DNA from 3 places in the Duganella vulcania genome. Region 1 is predicted to be linked to each of the others. Evidence: predicted binding sites of a transcription regulator. Region 1 holds the regulator's gene; each other region holds the start of a gene.
What was found. The regulator HrcA, encoded in region 1, represses chaperone genes, less so after heat shock. The targets are predictions, from matches to a motif close to TTAGCACTCNNNNNNNNNGAGTGCTAA.

Region 1 (5,743 bases):
AGTCTTCGTAGCGCTCGTTGATGCCGGCCACGCAGTAAGTCACTTCTTCCAGGATGTCGGGCACGGCGGCCTTCATGGCCTCGGCGTTGGTGATGACGATGTCCAGCACCTCGTTCGGCTTGAGGCGAAACTTGCTCATGCCGTCCTCGTCGCGCAGGTAGCTCAGGCAATCGACCCAGGCGTCCATGGTGTTGCCGTAGGTGTCGGGGAAGCCCAGCGCGGCCTTGCAGGCGGCGTGGAAGCTGGCGAAATCGGTGATCGCCGCGCCGTTCAGTTCTGCGGTTGCCATTATTTTTTCTCTTTCCGGGGATCCGTGACGAATCCCAGTTTCGTTAATCCATGCGACTGCGCGGCGGCCATCACCTGCGCCACCACTTCGTAGCGGGTGTCCTTGTCGGCGCGCAGTTGCAGCTCCGGCTGCGGCTCCAGCTTGGCCGCGTCGACCAGGCGCGCCTCGAGCACGCTGAGCTCGACCGGGTCGTTGTTCCAGAAGATCTTGCCGGCGCCGTCGATCGACAGCGTGACCGTGGCCGCCTGCTGCGGATTGGCCTGGGCCTGTGCCTTCGGCAGGTCCAGCTTGACGGCGTTGGTGAACATCGGCGCGCTGAGGATGAAGATCACCAGCAGCACCAGCATCACGTCCACCATCGGCGTGACGTTGATATCGGCCATCGGCCCCGGATTGCGGTGGTGGTTGAATGCACCAAAACTCATGCGTCCTCCTTACTTGGCCGCACGCTCGCCCGTGGTCAGGTAGGCGTGCAGGTCGTGCGCGAAGGCGTCCAGCTCGGCCAGGGTAAGCCGGTTGACGCGGTTGAAGCCGTTATACGCCAGCACCGCCGGGATGGCCACCGTCAGGCCGATGGCGGTCATGATCAGCGCCTCGCCCACCGGGCCGGCCACTTTGTCGATCTGCACCGTGCCGCTGGCCGACACATTGGCCAGCGCGTGGTAGATGCCCCACACCGTGCCCAGCAGCCCGACAAACGGCGCGGTGGCGCCGATCGAGGCCAGCAGGGTCAGGCCGCCCTCAAGGCGGTTGGTGGAATTCTGGATCGCCACGCGCAGCACGCGCGTGACTTGCGCGGCGTGGCCCATCTCGCCGCCCAGCGACACGCGGCCACCGGTCTTGAGCTGCGCCGCGCCTTGCTGCGCCAGCGGCAGGAACACTTGCTCAGGATCGGCCAGCGTCAGCGCGGCCACGCCGTCCTGCATCGACGGCGCCTCCCAGAACGCCTGCACGGCCGGCGCGCTGCGGCGGATGCGCAGCGCGGCGTAGGCCTTGGACAAAATGAAGAACCAGCTCACCAGCGACATCGCCAGCAACACCAGCGCCACGATGTGGCTGATGGTGTCGCCCTGTTCCCAGTAGCCGGCCAGGGTGAAGTGGTTGGGCGTCATCAGTTCAGCGCCAGCACGTCGTTCATGCCGTACAGGCCGGTGGCCTTGTCGGCCAGGAAGCGGCAGGCGCGCAGCGAGCCGTGCGCGTAGGTCACGCGGCTGCTGGACTTGTGGCTGATCTCGATGCGCTCGCCGGTGCCGGCAAACAGCACGGTGTGGTCGCCAACGATGTCGCCGCCACGGATGGTGGCGAAGCCGATCGACGACGGATCGCGCTCGCCGGTCACGCCCTCGCGCGCGTAGACCGCGCAATCCTTGAGGTCGCGGCCCAGCGCGTCGGCCAGCACTTCGCCCATCTTCAGCGCGGTGCCGGACGGGGCGTCGACCTTGTGGCGGTGGTGGGCTTCGATCACTTCGATGTCGTAGCCGACCGCCAGCGCCTTGGCCGCCTGCTGCAGCAGCTTGAGCGTGACGTTGACGCCGACGCTGAAGTTGGGCGACATCACGATGGCGGTCTTCTTGGCCGCTTCGGCAATCGCCGCCTTGCCCGCTTCGTCGAAGCCGGTGGTGCCGATGATCATCTTGATGCCGTGCTCGGCGCAGTACGCCAGGTGGGCCAGCGTGCCCTCGGGGCGGGTGAAGTCGATCAGGAACTGCGCGCCGGCCAGGCCCTTGGCCAGGTCCGACTCCACCAGCACGCCGGCCGGCTTGCCGAGGAAGGCGGCGGCGTCGCTGCCGATGTTGGCCGAGCCCGCGCGGTCCAGCGCGCCGGACAGGCGGGCGTCCGGCGCGTCGAGCACGGCTTCGATCAGGATGCGGCCCATGCGGCCGCCGGCGCCGGCGATGGCGATGTTCAGGTCTGTCATGCGTCTGTCCTCGTGCTTATTTCTTGTCGTTGCTCACCGTGACGCCGACCGGCGCGGCGGCCGAATTGTCGGTGCCGGCCGGGATCGGCGAAGTGTTGCCCACCGGACGCGCGTCCGGCGTGTTCAGGTCCTTCTTGACCTTGGGCGCCGGGCCGGCGATGCGGGCGATGTAGTCTTTTTCGGTCGGCAGGTTGCCGCCTTCCCAGCGCGCCACCTTGCCGTCCTTGTCGAAGAACACGATCACGCGGCTGGTGGTGATTTCGCCGTTGCCCTTGGCCATGCGGAACGCGTAGTCCCAGCGGTCGGCGTGGAACGGGTCGGCCAGCAGCGCGGTGCCGAAGATGAAGCGCACCTGCTCGCGCGTCATGCCGGTCTTCAGTTGCGACAGCATCTCTTCGGAGACGAAGTTGCCCTGCTGGATGTCCGGACGGTACGGCGAGAAGAACCACATGAACTTCTGCAGCTTGGTGATGGTGGTGGTCTGCGCGCCCTTGCTGGCGTCGAGCGTGGTGCCGGTTTCCTTCACGTCGGTCGATTTCTCGCCCAGCGTGGTGTTGGACGCGCAGCCGCCCACGGCCAGCGCGACGCAAACGGCGCCGGCCAGCAGCGGGGCGCGGCGGGTGAAACGGTGCAACAAAGACTGCGATAAAGCCTGGGTGACGCGCATGGTTGTCCTCAATCTGATCGAGCGGAAGTGCCGAAAAACGCTATATCATAAAGCACAAGGTGCGACATGGGGCTGCGCGGGCACTCCGGGAGACCGCATTATCCAGCAAAACGGCAAGTATGTCCTTGTTTTATAAAGATTAATTGTAAAACATTGCAATTGTAAATTTCACGCCGGCGGCGCCGCGCGGCGCGCAGGGTGCGGTGGCAGCCGGAGTGCGTTAAACTGTCGCCTAGCTATCGCCAACCACTAAAAGAGCCGCCATCATGAGCAACAACCCCACCGACCTGAAGGCCAGCGGCCTCAAAGCCACGCTGCCCCGCCTCAAAATCCTGGACATCTTCCAGAACAGCGAAGTGCGCCACCTGACCGCCGAGGATGTCTACAAGATCCTGTTGGCCGACAATATGGACGTGGGCCTGGCGACCGTGTACCGGGTGCTGACCCAGTTCGAACAGGCCGGCCTGCTGAACCGCAATCACTTCGAGACCGGCAAGGCCATCTTTGAATTGAACGAGGGCTCGCACCACGACCATCTGGTGTGCCTGGATTGCGGCCGGGTGGAGGAATTCTTCGACGAGGAAATCGAGACGCGCCAGCAGGTGGTGGCCAAGGAGCGCGGCTTCAAGATCGCCGAGCACGCGCTGGCCATCTACGGCAACTGCACCAAGACCGCCTGCCCGCACCGCCCGTAAAACACGGGGGGCGGCTTAATTGTGGCTGAGCGCGTTCGACAGCAGCTTGGCCGTGATGTCCACAATCGGGATCACCCGCTCGTAGGCCATGCGCGTCGGGCCGATCACGCCCAAGGTGCCGACGATCTTGCCGTTGGCCGTGTACGGCGCGGTCACCACGCTCATCTCGTCCATCGGCACCAGGCTTGATTCGCCGCCGATGTAGATCTGCACGCCGCTGGCCTTGCTCGACACGTCGAGCAGCTGCATCAGCCCGGTCTTCTGCTCGAACATGTCGAACATCTGCCGCAGCGACGTCATGTTCGACGACAGGTCGCTCACCGACAGCAGGTTGCGCTCGCCCGAGATGACCATGTCGTCCGAACTGTCGGCCATCGCCTCGCTGCCCGCCTCCACCGCCGCCTGCATCAGCCGGCCCATGTCGTCGCGCAGCTGGCGCACCTCGGTCTGCAGCCGCATGTGCACCTCGTCGAAGGCCAGGCCGCCGTAGTTCTGGTTGATGTAGTTGGCCGACTGCACCAGCTGCGCCGGGCTGTAGTCGACATCGGTCAGCAGCAGCCGGTTCTGCACGTCGCCGGTCGGGCCGACGATCACCAGCAAAATGCGCTTTTCCCCCAGCCGCAGGAACTCGATCTGCTGGAACACCGATTCGCGCCGCGGGCTGAGCACCACGCCGGCGAACTGCGACAGCGACGACAGCATCTGCGCCGCGTTGGCGATCATCTTGTGCGGCTGCGGCGCCTGCAGCCGCATGCGCGACTCCACCGCCTGCTCGTCGAGCTGCTGCACGGTGAGCAGCGTGTCGACAAAGATGCGGTAGCCGCGCGGCGTCGGCACCCGGCCGGCCGAGGTGTGGGGACTGGCGACGTAGCCCAGTTCCTCCAAGTCGGCCATGATGTTGCGGATGGTGGCCGGCGACAGGTCCAGTCCGGAGATCTTGGACAGGGCGCGCGAGCCCACCGGCTGGCCGTCCGCGATGTAGCGTTCGACGAGGGCCTTGAGCAAGGTTTGTGCGCGTGTATCGAGTTGCATGTTCATTCACTGATGATATTTCTGCTTATTATGCACGCTCCGCGCCGGACGAGGGCCATGGCGTGGCGTCAATGCTGCATTTGCGCACGAACCCATGCCAGAAGTTCATCAAAACTGGCGCAGGTGGCGTCCGGCGCGATGCCCGCTTCGTGCTGCGCGCCCCGGCGGTTCATCCACACCGCCCGCAGGCCGGCGCCCTGCGCGCCCTGCACGTCCAGCCGCAGGTCGTCGCCGACGTAGACCGCGTCGCGCGGCGCCACGCCCATCGCCTCGCACGCGGCCAAGAAGATGGACGGGTCGGGCTTGGCGCGGCCGAAGCGCGACGAGGCCAGCACAGTATCGAAATGGTGGTGCAGGCCGATGACTTCAAGGTCGGCGTTGCCGTTGGTGATCACACCCAGCCGCAGCATGGCCTGCAGTTCCACCAGCGCGGCCGGCACTTCGCCGAACGGCGTGACGGCGTTGCGCTGCACGTGGAAGTGGCGCATGGCGCCCTCGATGTGGGCGGCGTCGGCGCCGGCCTCGGCGAAGGCCTGCTCCAGCGCCAGGCGGCGCAGCCGGTACAGGTCGACCACCAGCTCGGGCCGCTCTTGCAGCAGCGCGGCGCGGCGCGCGCGCAGCGCCTCGATGGAGTAGCGCCGCGTCACCTCGGGCGCGTGCTCGGCCAGCCAGGCGTGCCAGCTGGTTTCCGCCGCCGCGATCACCGGGCCGATCGGCCAGAGGGTGTCGTCCAGGTCGAACAGCAGGGCGTGGGGGCGGCGTGGCGTCATGGCGTATCAATGAAAATGAAAGATGCGATATTGTCGCACCGATTGCCGCCCGGCGAGGGCGTGGTAAATTACCGGATTGCCCCGTTGGAGATTCCGTGCCCTTGACTAAGCTTGCCGCCCTCGCCACCCTTGTCGCAATCCGCCGCCGCCCGGCGCTGCCGCTGGCCGGCGCCCTGACCGCGTCCGCCCGGAAGACCGCCGCCTTGACGGCCGGAGCCCTCGCGGCCTCCGCCCTGCTGGCCGGCTGCGCCACCGTCGGCCAGCCGCCGGCCTTCACCTCGTTCGTGGTGCTGGGCGAAGGCGGCGCCGCCGTGGCGCGCGTGCTGATCGACGCTCCCGCCTGTCCCGACATCGTGGTCGACGGCCGTCCGC
Region 2 (5,743 bases), on a different contig from region 1:
GATGATCTCCGGCGTCAACGGCGCCGGCAAGACCACCACCATCGGCAAGCTGGCCAAGCACATGCAGACCCACGGCCAGTCGGTGCTGCTGGCGGCCGGCGACACCTTCCGCGCGGCCGCCCGCGAGCAGCTGATGGTCTGGGGCCAGCGCAACAACATCACCGTGATCTCGCAAGCCTCGGGCGACCCGGCCGCGGTCTCGTTCGACGCCGTGCAGTCCGGCAAGGCCAAGGGCCTGGACGTGGTGATGATCGACACCGCCGGCCGCCTGCCGACCCAGCTGCACCTGATGGAGGAACTCAAAAAGGTCCAGCGCGTCATCGGCAAGGGCATGGAAGGCGCGCCGCACGAGACGCTGCTGGTCATCGACGGCAACACCGGCCAGAACGCGCTGGCCCAGGTCAAGGCCTTCGACGACGCCCTCAAGCTGACCGGCCTGGTGATCACCAAGCTCGACGGCACGGCCAAGGGCGGCGTGCTGGCCGCCATCGCCCGCGTGCGCCCGGTGCCGGTGTACTTCATCGGCATCGGCGAGAAGATCGAGGACCTGCAGCCCTTCGTGGCCGCCGAGTTTGTTGAAGCCCTGCTGGGATAAGCGCCCGCCATGATCGAATTCCGCAACGTCTCGAAACAATACACCCCCGACGCGACGGCGCTGCGCGACGTCTCGTTCACGGTCGCCAAGGGCGAGCTGGTGTTCCTGGCCGGCCCCTCGGGCGCCGGCAAGTCCACCCTGCTGAAAATGATCGCCGCGGTCGAGCGCCCCAGCGCCGGCCAGGTGATCGTCAACGGCCAGGACATCGCCCGCATCAAGCCGGCCGCCGTGCCGTTCTTGCGGCGCAACCTGGGCCTGATCTTCCAGCAGCAGCGGCTGCTGACCGACCGCTCCATCCTGGCCAACGTCATGCTGCCGCTGCTGGTGACCGGCGCCTCGCGCGCCCAGGCCGAGCAGCGCGCCCGCGCCGCCCTCGACAAGGTGGGACTGCTGGAGCGCGCCGACGCCCAGCCGCTGGCCCTGTCCGGCGGCGAGCAGCAGCGCGTGTCGATCGCGCGCGCCATCGTCAACCGCCCGCAGGTGATCCTGGCCGACGAGCCCACCGCCAACCTGGACCGCGCCAGCGCCAACAAGGTATTGGACGCGCTCAAGGCCTTCCACTCGGTCGGCGTGACCTGCCTGATCTCCAGCCATGACGAGCAGATGCTGGACGCCGCCGCGCGCGTCATCCATCTCAAGCATGGCCAGCTGGAGGTGGCGGCATGACGCTCTGGTTCCGGCAACACCGCTACGCGCTGGCCGCGGCCCTGGTGCACCTGCGCCGCTCGCCCGGCGGCTTTTTGTTCAATATCTTAGTGGTGGCGATCGCGCTGGCGCTGCCGTTCACCGGCGTCACCCTGCTCGACAACGTGCGCCCCATGTCCGAGCAGCTGTCGGTCGATCCCGAGCTCAGCATCTTCCTCAAGCAGGACACCCCGCGCGAGCAGGCCGAGGCGCTGGCCGTGTCGCTGCGCCAGGCGGTGCGCGACAAACAAGCCAAGATCGTCTTCACCCCGCGCGAGAAGGCGCTGGAGCAGTTGAAGGACAAGAGCGGCCTGGCCGACGTGCTGACCACGCTGGGCGAGAACCCGCTGCCCGACAGCTATGTGCTCAAGCTGGACGCCTTCCGCAACGCCCAGGCCGGCGGCGACGTCGACCAGCTGGCCGCGCAGATCCGCGCCCTGCCCGGCGTCGACACAGTGCAGGTCGATTCGGCCTGGGTCAAGCGCCTGGCCGCGCTGCTCAACGTGCTGCGCCTGGCGCTGCTGCTACTGGCCGCCACCTTGGGCACGGTGGTGGTGGCGGTGATCTTCAACACCATCCGCCTGCAGGTGATGACCCAGCGCGAGGAAATCCTGGTGTCCAAGCTGATCGGCGCCACCGACAGCTTCATCCACCGCCCCTTCTACTACACCGGCGCGCTGCTGGGTCTGTGCGCGGGCGGGGTGGCGCTGGGTGCCGTGTCGCTGGCGCTGCGCCCGCTGAACGTGGCGATCGCCGAATTCGCCCGCCTGTACGCCTCCGAGTTCCAGCTGGCGCCGCTGCCGCCGCTGGCCATGGCCGGCCTGCTGGCCCTGTCGGCCGGCCTCGGCCTCATCGGCGCGCTGCTGTCCGTGCAGCGCCACCTGTCCCGCCTGAACTGATCCCTCCGCCTTTCCGTGCGCCCCCGCACGGAAAGGTCGGCCCCCGCCGATTAGCATTAAGCCCGGCCTAAGCTCCACCGCGCATGCTTCATTAATCAGATGCCATGATGCTTAAAAACGTCATAGTATTTTTACTATCAAAGCGATTAATAACCGATGATTGGCACTCAACGAAGGAGAGTGCTAATATACGTGGACTGAAGAGAAAACAGTTCTCTACAGAACCCAGAATCGTTAAGAACAAGCAACATCATCGAGCGAAGGAATGAACATGACTATGTCCGCACCGACTGCATTGGTCCCCGCCACCAATCGCGCCCTGGGACTCGGGTTCACAGGCAACCTGGGCAACCTGGACGCCTACATTTCGGCCGTCAACCGCCTGCCGATGCTGACGCACGACGATGAAATCTCGCTGGCCAAGCGCCTCAAGGAAAAGAACGACCTCGGCGCCGCCCAGGAGCTGGTGCTGTCGCACCTGCGCCTGGTGGTCTCGATCGCGCGCGGCTACCTGGGCTACGGCCTGCCGCACGCCGACCTGATCCAGGAAGGCAATATCGGCCTGATGAAGGCGGTCAAGCGCTTCGACCCGGACCAGGGCGTGCGCCTGGTGTCGTACGCGATGCACTGGATCAAGGCCGAGATGCACGAATACATCCTGAAGAACTGGCGCCTGGTCAAGGTGGCCACCACCAAGGCCCAGCGCAAGCTGTTCTTCAACCTGCGCAGCCACAAGACCGGCCTGGACGCGATGACGCCGACCCAGATCGACAGCCTGGCCAAGATGCTGGACGTCAAGCGCGAGGAAGTGATCGAGATGGAAACCCGCCTGAGCGGGCGCGACATCGCGCTGGAATCGCCCAACGACGACGAGGACGACAAGTTCGCGCCGATCGCCTACCTGTCGTCCGAGGCCAGCGAACCGACCCGCGTGCTGGAAGCCGAACAGGTGACCCGCCTGCAATCGGAAGGGCTGGAGGAAGCACTGGGCAAGCTGGACGCCCGCTCGCGCCGCATCGTGGAAAGCCGCTGGCTGGCCAACGACGACGGCTCCGGCGCCACCTTGCACACGCTGGCGGAGGAATTCGGCGTCTCGGCCGAGCGCATCCGCCAGATCGAAGTGGCCGCGCTGAAGAAAATGAAGGGCGCGCTGGCCGCCTACGTGTAAGCCCCACCGCCGCGCGCGGCACCGAAAAAGCCGCCCGGCCCGCGCCGCGCGGCTTTTTTTACGCCGGCCGCGCGGGCCGCGCCACCGCAGCGGGTTTGACGCAGCGCTGTAAAGCTGCGGTTCGTGCGACGGGAACGTGATCTTTTTGCTAAGCTTGCCTTCCCCATCGAAGGAAGAGGATCCCATGAACTCCACACTCACCAGGCAGTTGATCATCCTGCCGCTGCTGGCGGCCGTGCTGGCCATGCTGCACGCCTGCGGCTCCGCGTCCGCCGTCGGCCGCCCCGCCGCCGCGCCGCAGCCGTTCGCCCAGACCTATGTGCTGACGCAGGGCGCCAGCGTGGCCATCGCGCCGGCCGCCGCGCCCGGCATCAGCGGTGCAACCGGCACCACCGCCGGCGCGCCCAGCCTCAAGCTCGAACGGGTCAACGACAGCCGCTGCCGCATCGGCGCGGTGTGCGTCTGGGCCGGCTACATCAGCTACAGCTTCGCGCTGACCGCCGCCGACGGCACCACCAGCAACTTCGTGCTGTCCGACAGCATGCCCAACGCCCGCCCCAGCGTCACGCAAAACGGCCTGACCTTCACGCTGACCGGCGTCGAACCGCAGGCAGTCCCCGCCAAGAATGAAGCCACGCCGGATTATCGGGTAAGCTTGAGGGTGAGCAACGCCCCCTCATCCTAACCCGGACCCCGCGCCCCATGACCCTGCCTAGACGCCCCGCCCGCACCGTTCTCGTTTCCACCATCATCCTCACGCTGATCCTGCCGCCGGCGGCCTGGGCCAAGACCCCGGTCGCCACCGGCAGCGGCGGCGCGGTCGCCACCATCAGCGAGCCCGCGTCCAAGGCCGCGCTGGCCATCCTCAACCAGGGCGGCAACGCGGTGGACGCCGCCGTCGCGGCGGCCGCCACCTTGGGCGTGACCGATCCGTTCAGCTGCGGCATCGGCGGCGGCGGCTTCATGGTCATCTACCTGGCCAAGGACAAGCGCGTGATCACCATCGACCACCGGGAAACCGCGCCGGCCAGCTTCACACCGCGCGTGTTCCTGCAGGACGGCAAGGAAATGGACTTCGACACCGTGGTCGCCAGCGGCATGTCGGTCGGCGTGCCGGGCACCGTGCGCGGCTGGCACGAAGCGCTGGACCGCTACGGTTCGATGTCGTTCAAGCAGGTACTGGCGCCGGCCATCGCCGTGGCCACCGAGGGCTTCCCGGTCAACGCCAACTTCTCGCGCCTGGTCGAGGAAAGCCAGGCCAAGTTCAGCATGTTCCCCGACACCGCCGCGCTCTACCTGCGCAACGGCAAGGCCATCCAGCCCGGCAGCACCTTGCGCAACCCCGGCATGGCCAAGGCCTACCGCGAACTGGCGGCCGGCGGCGTCAAGGTTTTCTATGAAGGCAAGATCGGCCGCGCCGTGGTCGACGCGGTCAACCAGCCCAAGGTCGCCAGCGGCGTGCACGTGCGCGCCGGCCAGATGACGATGGCCGACCTGGCCAACTACGAAGCGCGCCTGCGCCAGCCGGTGCACAGCACCTACCGCGGCTACGACCTGTACGGCATGCCGCTGCCGAGCAGCGGCGGCATCGCCATCGCCGAGGCGCTCAACATCCTCGAAGGCTACGACCTCAAGGCCATGCCGAAGGACAAGGCCGAACACCTGTACCTGGAAGCGAGCCGCCTGGCCTTCGCCGACCGCAACGCCTACCTGGCCGATCCCGAGTTCGTCGAAGCGCCGGTGGCCGGCCTGCTGAGCAAGGACTACGCCGCCCGCCGCCGCGAGCTGATCAACCCCGACCAGGCCAGCGTGCAGGCGCCGGCCGGCGATCCATACCCGTTCCAGAACGACCCGAGCGTGCCGCTGCGCCCCAACGCCAACAAGCTGCTGGCCGAGGGCGCGCACACCACCCACCTGACCGTGTCGGACAAGGACGGCAACATCGTCGCCTACACCTACACCATCGAATCCTGGGGCGGCAGCGGCATCGTGGTGCCGGGCTACGGCTTCCTGCTGAATAACGAGATGACCGACTTCGACTTCTCCGGCCCGGCGCCCAACGTGCCGGAAGCGGGCAAGCGTCCGCGCAGCAGCATGTCGCCGACCTTGGCGTTCCGCAACGGCAAGCCGGCGTTCTCGATCGGCAGCCCCGGCGGCGCGACCATCATCACCACCGTGCTGCAGACCATCTTCAACTACGTCGACCTGGGCATGAGCATGCCGGACGCGCTCAACGCGCCGCGCCTGTCCGAGCGCAACGGCCCGGCGACCGACGTCGAGCCGGGCTTCGCCGGCACCGCGCAGGCCGTGGCGCTGGAGAAGAAAGGCCAGCACTGGAACAAGCCGGAAGAAATCGGCGCCGCCAACGCGCTGGTGTTCAACCCGGACGGCACCGTC
Region 3 (5,743 bases), on a different contig from region 1:
GCGCAGCTTGGCCGTGGCGGCCGCCAGCATCAGCAACGCGACGAAGTAGCGCAGGACCTCGCCGAGGAATGGGCCGGTGCTCATCGCGGGTAGCGCTCCACGTTCCACGACGGCGCCAGGCCGCCCGGATGCCGGCGGCGTTCGCTGGCGCCGTAGCGTGTGGCGAACAGCGCGTCGCACCACGGCGCGTCCTCGCTGGCGCGCTGGCCGCCGCCGACGTGGCCCTGCAGCAGCCGCGAGATTTCCCACGCCTCCCGTTCGACCGCCGCATCGCCGCGCACCCGCAAGCCCAGCGCCGCCATCTCCTCGCGCGTGATCGCATAGTTGTGCGAGTGGTAGCCGGTCATCAGCTGGCCGACCAGCCGGCTGCGGACCGCCGCGTCCTCGCCGGGCAAATGAAAGGCCAGCAGCTGCTCGCCGATCTGCTTCTGCTCCAGCGTGCTGCGGTAGAAGGCGCCCAGGCTGGCCGGGAACACGCTGCCGCCCAACAGCGCCAGCGCCTGCTGCCGCGCCTCGTCGGCCGGCACGCCGAACCACTGCTGCGCCATGTCGCCGAGGCATTGGATGTCAAGGCCGGAGAACGCCGTGCCGTCGGCGCCGTTGAGCAGCGGATCGATGGGCGAGAACAGCGCCAGCGGGCCGGCGATGATCTCGTCGCCGCACAGGGTCAGCAGCGTGGCGGCCGATTCGCAATGGTAAGGAACGATGAAGCACAGCCGCTCCGCCTGCGCGCGCAGCAGCAGCCCGATGCGGCGCGCGGCCTGCACCACGCCGCCGCGTCCGTGCAGCACCACGTCCAGCCGCCGCGCCGGGGCCAGGTCGCGGCATTGTTCGTACAGCGCCGGCAGCAGTTCCATCTCCAGCTGGGACGCGGCCAGCACCAGCACGCGGCTGTCGCGAACGGCCTCCAGCTCGCGGATGTGGCCGGCGAGCGCGCCGTGTTCTAGTGGCATAGCGCGCCCTCCACCAGCGTCTCGGCCATGGCGTCGATCATCCTGAACTCCGGTATCAATTGTTCGATATACAGGAACTGGCCCGCCGGGTTATTTTCCAGGAACACCACCTCGCCGCCGGGCGTGACGATCAGGTCCAGCGCGCCGTAGCGCAAGTCATAGCTGCGCACGAAGGCCACGCAGCGCCGCCGCAGCTCGTCGGGCAGCTGCGCCGCCTCGTAGCGGACCGGCGCCGACATGTCGCGCGAATCGACGGCGGTGCGGACATCGTCCTGGCTGTGGATTTTGGCGGCGAACACACGCTCGCCGATCACCGTCACCCGCAGTTCGTATTGCTTGGGAATGTAGCGCTGGAAGTGGCAATGCAACTGGCCAACCGCCTCGACGTTGCGCAGCATGTCGTCGTCGACGATGGTGGTGCCGAGCCCGCCGTTGCTGCGCTGCTCGGGCTCGAGCTCGCCGCCGGCCAGCATCGGGTCCGACAGCGACTTGAAGATCATGTCGCCGGCCAGGCCGTGCTTGAACGCCAGCACATCCTCCGGCGCGTTGGTGGTCAGCGAGTCCGGCACCAGGAAGCCCATGCGGGCGGCGCGCTTGAGCTGCTCTCCCTTCCACTGCGCGCCGCGCAGCGCCAGCGGGTGGCTGACCCAGTAACAGTCCAGCGTGTAGAGCAGGCTGAACAAGGCGTGTTCCGCCTCCTGCCTGGCGTAGGCCAGTTCCTGCGGCGCCAGCTCGTCGCTGAGGAAGGTAAATTCACCCGGCTTGCGTATCCAGACCGCGCCCACCTCGGCCAGGTCGAGCCAGTGCTCGTCGCCACGGCGGCGTATCTTGTTGTGCAGCGCGCCGCCGGCGTGCCACTGGCAGGTCTGGAAGTCGCGCGGGAAGCGGTCCAGGTCCAGCCGGAACAGCGGGTGGCCGCCGGCCGTGAGCCTGGCGGCGACCAGGTCGGCATGCAGATCCTGGCTGTTGCTGATAATTAAAATCGTCTTGCTCATCGAGTGCTCCGCGACTGGGCGTAAAACAAAAAAGCCTTGCTGACGGAGCAAGGCTTTCGTTGACGGGCCAGTACTTAGCAGTAGATGCCCTTGTCGCCGCGATGCGTGAATTCGTTGTAGTCGCGGTAGTTGTCGAAATCGACCGGACCGGTGCAGCCTGCCACGGCGACGCCGTCGCGGACTTTCCATTGCTCTGCAGGTTTGTTCTCCTGTTTCGCAGCAAGCTTGAATGCGAACAGTTTTGCCTCTTTTTGATCTGCCATTTCCATAGTCCTTAAAAAAGAATATTGAAAAATCTCACACAGTCTCTATTTGCAGCGTTGCAATGTTAGAAGCTTGTATAGACGTTGTCAACTTCTATACACAATATGTCAACACTACTTTTTAGGGACGTATCAACATCATTTTTGTGCTTATTTGTGCACGCACAAGTGTTGCGTCTTGAAATACAGCAGTGTCGTCCCTATAATTGGCACTCGTTCCAAGGGAGTGCTAACAGCGCTCTCGGCCAAACTTTCCGCCACAGCAAGCTTATTGGTGTGGCAACAAACTGTTCCATTGTTAATTTAAGGAGTTTTGTATGAACCTTCGCCCTTTGAACGATCGCGTAATCGTCAAACGCCTCGACCAGGAAACCAAAACTGCGTCCGGCCTGATCATCCCTGATGCGGCTGCTGAAAAACCGGATCAAGGCGAAGTGCTCGCCGTCGGCAATGGCAAGATTCTGGAAGATGGCAAAGTCCGTCCGCTGGACGTCAAAGTAGGCGACCGCGTCCTGTTCGGCAAATACGCCGGCCAGACCGTCAAGGTCGACGGCCAGGAGCTGATGGTCATGCGCGAAGAAGACATCATGGCAATCGTCGTCAAATAATTGACCCGCACGTTTGCACTAGTACTCACCTAATTCTGGAGAAACAACATGGCAGCTAAAGAAGTAATTTTCGGCGACGCAGCGCGCGCCAAGATGGTTGAAGGCGTCAACGTCCTGGCCAACGCAGTCAAAGTCACCCTGGGCCCTAAAGGCCGCAACGTTGTGCTGGAGCGCTCCTTCGGCGCCCCGACCGTCACCAAGGACGGCGTATCGGTCGCCAAGGAAGTCGAGCTGAAAGACAAGCTGCAAAACATGGGCGCGCAAATGGTCAAGGAAGTCGCTTCCCGCACCAGCGACAACGCCGGCGACGGCACCACCACCGCAACCGTGCTGGCACAAGCCATCGTTCGCGAAGGCATGAAGTTCGTTGCCGCCGGCATGAACCCAATGGACCTGAAGCGCGGCATCGACAAGGCAGTTGCCGCCACCGTCGAGCAGATCGCCATCATCGCCCGTCCATGCACCACCACCAAGGAAATCGCCCAGGTTGGTTCGATCTCCGCCAACTCGGATTCGTCGATCGGCGACCGCATCGCTGAAGCGATGGAAAAAGTCGGCAAGGAAGGCGTCATCACCGTGGAAGACGGCAAGTCGCTGAACGACGAGCTGGACATCGTTGAAGGTATGCAGTTCGACCGCGGCTACCTGTCGCCATACTTCATCAACAACCAAGAGAAGCAAGTCGCGATCCTGGACAATCCATTCGTCCTGCTGTGCGACAAGAAGATCTCCAACATCCGTGACCTGCTGCCGGTACTGGAACAAGTCGCCAAGGCTGGCCGTCCACTGCTGATCATCGCAGAAGACATCGAAGGCGAAGCGCTGGCTACCCTGGTTGTGAACAACATCCGCGGCATCCTGAAAACCTGCGCAGTCAAGGCCCCAGGCTTCGGCGACCGTCGCAAGGCCATGCTGGAAGACATCGCGATCCTGACCGGCGGTCAAGTGGTTGCTGAAGAAGTCGGCATGACCCTGGAAAAAATCACCCTGGAAGAACTGGGCCAGGCCAAGCGTATCGAAGTCGGCAAGGAAAACACCATCGTCATCGACGGTGCTGGCCGCGCTGAAGGCATCGAAGGCCGCGTCAAGCAAATCCGCGTGCAGATCGAAGAAGCGACCTCGGACTACGACCGCGAAAAACTGCAAGAGCGCGTGGCCAAGCTGGCCGGCGGCGTTGCCGTGATCAAGGTTGGCGCAGCCACCGAAGTCGAAATGAAAGAGAAGAAAGCCCGCGTTGAAGATGCACTGCACGCTACCCGCGCTGCCGTGGAAGAAGGCATCGTGCCAGGCGGCGGCGTTGCCCTGCTGCGCGCTCGTGCCGCTCTGAGCATCAAAGGCGACAATCCTGACCAGGAAGCTGGCATCAAGATCGTTCTGCGTGCGATGGAAGAGCCACTGCGCATGATCGTGCAAAACGCCGGCGAAGAAGCTTCGGTGGTGGTTGCTGCGGTTCTGGCCGGCAAAGGTAACTACGGTTACAACGCCGCCAACGGCACCTACGGCGACATGGTTGAAATGGGCGTTCTGGACCCAGCCAAAGTCACCCGTTCGGCACTGCAAAACGCAGCCTCGATCGCTGGCCTGATGCTGACCACCGACTGCATGATCGCTGAAGTCACCGAAGACAAACCAGCCGGCGGCATGGGCGGTATGGGTGGCATGGGCGGCATGGGCGGCATGGACGGCATGATGTAATTGCCGGCATAAGCCTCGCTGTACAGGAAAGCCAGCCTCTTCGGAGGCTGGCTTTTTTTATTTGCAGAGTGCGGTGACGTTGATGAAATCGACGAACCCTGCGCCGTCGTTGTTGGTGCCGGTGTTGTTCGTCAGGGTGCAGACCTGCCCCGTCGGGTTGGCCGATACCGTGACCGTATAACTGGCGCCGTGCAGCTCCATCGGCGAATACGAGACGGGGAACACGGCCAGGCCGTTGGCGCTTGCCTTCAGGATGTTGCCCCCGCCATCGGAGAAGCTGACGGTATTGCCAACTGCCAGTCCCGACACCGTCACCCCTACCCGGTATTGCAACAGGCCGATCGCGGCAGGCTGGCATGTGACAGCGACGTTGCTGATATCGACCGCAACATCCTGCGCTATCGTGCCCGATCCGTTGGCGACGGTGCAGGTGGCGCCGTTCGGGTCGGCGAACTTCGCGACGCTGTACGGCGCACCGGACGCCACGGGATAGGTGAACTTGAAGCTACCACTGCCCTTGACGGCGATGGTCTCCGCGCCGTTGTTGACCAGCAGCAGAGTTGTGTTGGCCGCCAGGCCGGTCACGCTGCCCGATATGAGGGCCGATTTTTGCGTCGCCGGCGGCGTTGTCGCCGTCGAGCCGCCGCCTCCGCAGCCGGCCACGGACAATGCCAGCGCCAACGCTGTTATTTTGGATGGGTGCATATGATCTCCAAGAGGTTGTCTGATTTTCTAAAATATAAAATACTGCAATTATCGCGATGAGGCCGATTCGATTGAAAAGTTAACGTTGATTCAAAGACAATCAATCCCTACAATCGATGCTCTTCAACTTTCTTCAGATCGGACTTCCATGCGCGCCTACCGCCTATTTCCGCTGCTGCTTTGCGCCGCCGCCCAGGCCCAGATGCCGGCGCAGGACACCGCCAAAGGCGGCAAAGACCACCCGCTGCTGTCGCGCTTTGAAGGGTCGAAGATGGTCGGCTACGGCCTCAAGGAATTCGACGAGGTGATGCTCCCGGCCGGTAAGCGCATCGAGAACAAGGGCGGCCAGATGGCGTTCGAGAACGCGCTGCAACTGGAGGGCAAGTACACCCGCATGGCCTACAACTTCCCGCGCGAACGCTCCGCGCTGGAGGTGATGCGCAACTACCAGGCGGCGCTGGACAAGGCTGGCCTGAAAACCGTGTTCGCCTGCGCCAAGGAAAACTGCGGCAGAGGCTTTGGCG

Region 2: the regulator HrcA is predicted to act here: its motif matches at 2,339-2,365, upstream of rpoH (RNA polymerase sigma factor RpoH).
Region 3: the regulator HrcA is predicted to act here: its motif matches at 2,418-2,444, upstream of groES (co-chaperone GroES).

What each region holds. Positions count from the first base shown of each region.
Region 1 is NZ_WWCX01000093.1:19,748-25,490, forward strand. Features, by position in the region: gene GTP90_RS29195 (barstar family protein) at 1-289, opposite strand, end outside; gene GTP90_RS29200 (ExbD/TolR family protein) at 289-714, opposite strand; gene GTP90_RS29205 (MotA/TolQ/ExbB proton channel family protein) at 724-1,401, opposite strand; gene dapB (4-hydroxy-tetrahydrodipicolinate reductase) at 1,401-2,207, opposite strand; gene GTP90_RS29215 (outer membrane protein assembly factor BamE) at 2,224-2,874, opposite strand; gene fur (ferric iron uptake transcriptional regulator) at 3,141-3,569, shown strand; gene hrcA (heat-inducible transcriptional repressor HrcA) at 3,585-4,601, opposite strand; gene GTP90_RS29230 (HAD family hydrolase) at 4,670-5,371, opposite strand; partial or broken gene GTP90_RS29235 (hypothetical protein) at 5,467-5,743, shown strand, end outside.
Region 2 is NZ_WWCX01000004.1:95,733-101,475, reverse strand. Features, by position in the region: gene ftsY (signal recognition particle-docking protein FtsY) at 1-595, shown strand, start outside; gene GTP90_RS05720 (cell division ATP-binding protein FtsE) at 605-1,261, shown strand; gene ftsX (permease-like cell division protein FtsX) at 1,258-2,178, shown strand; gene rpoH (RNA polymerase sigma factor RpoH) at 2,456-3,346, shown strand; gene GTP90_RS05705 (hypothetical protein) at 3,531-4,031, shown strand; gene ggt (gamma-glutamyltransferase) at 4,049-5,743, shown strand, end outside.
Region 3 is NZ_WWCX01000129.1:8,372-14,114, reverse strand. Features, by position in the region: partial or broken gene GTP90_RS32455 (MauE/DoxX family redox-associated membrane protein) at 1-84, opposite strand, end outside; gene GTP90_RS32450 (SDH family Clp fold serine proteinase) at 81-953, opposite strand; gene GTP90_RS32445 (ATP-grasp domain-containing protein) at 944-1,948, opposite strand; gene GTP90_RS32440 (hypothetical protein) at 2,023-2,211, opposite strand; gene groES (co-chaperone GroES) at 2,529-2,819, shown strand; gene groL (chaperonin GroEL) at 2,868-4,514, shown strand; gene GTP90_RS32425 (hypothetical protein) at 4,572-5,219, opposite strand; gene GTP90_RS32420 (OmpA family protein) at 5,368-5,743, shown strand, end outside.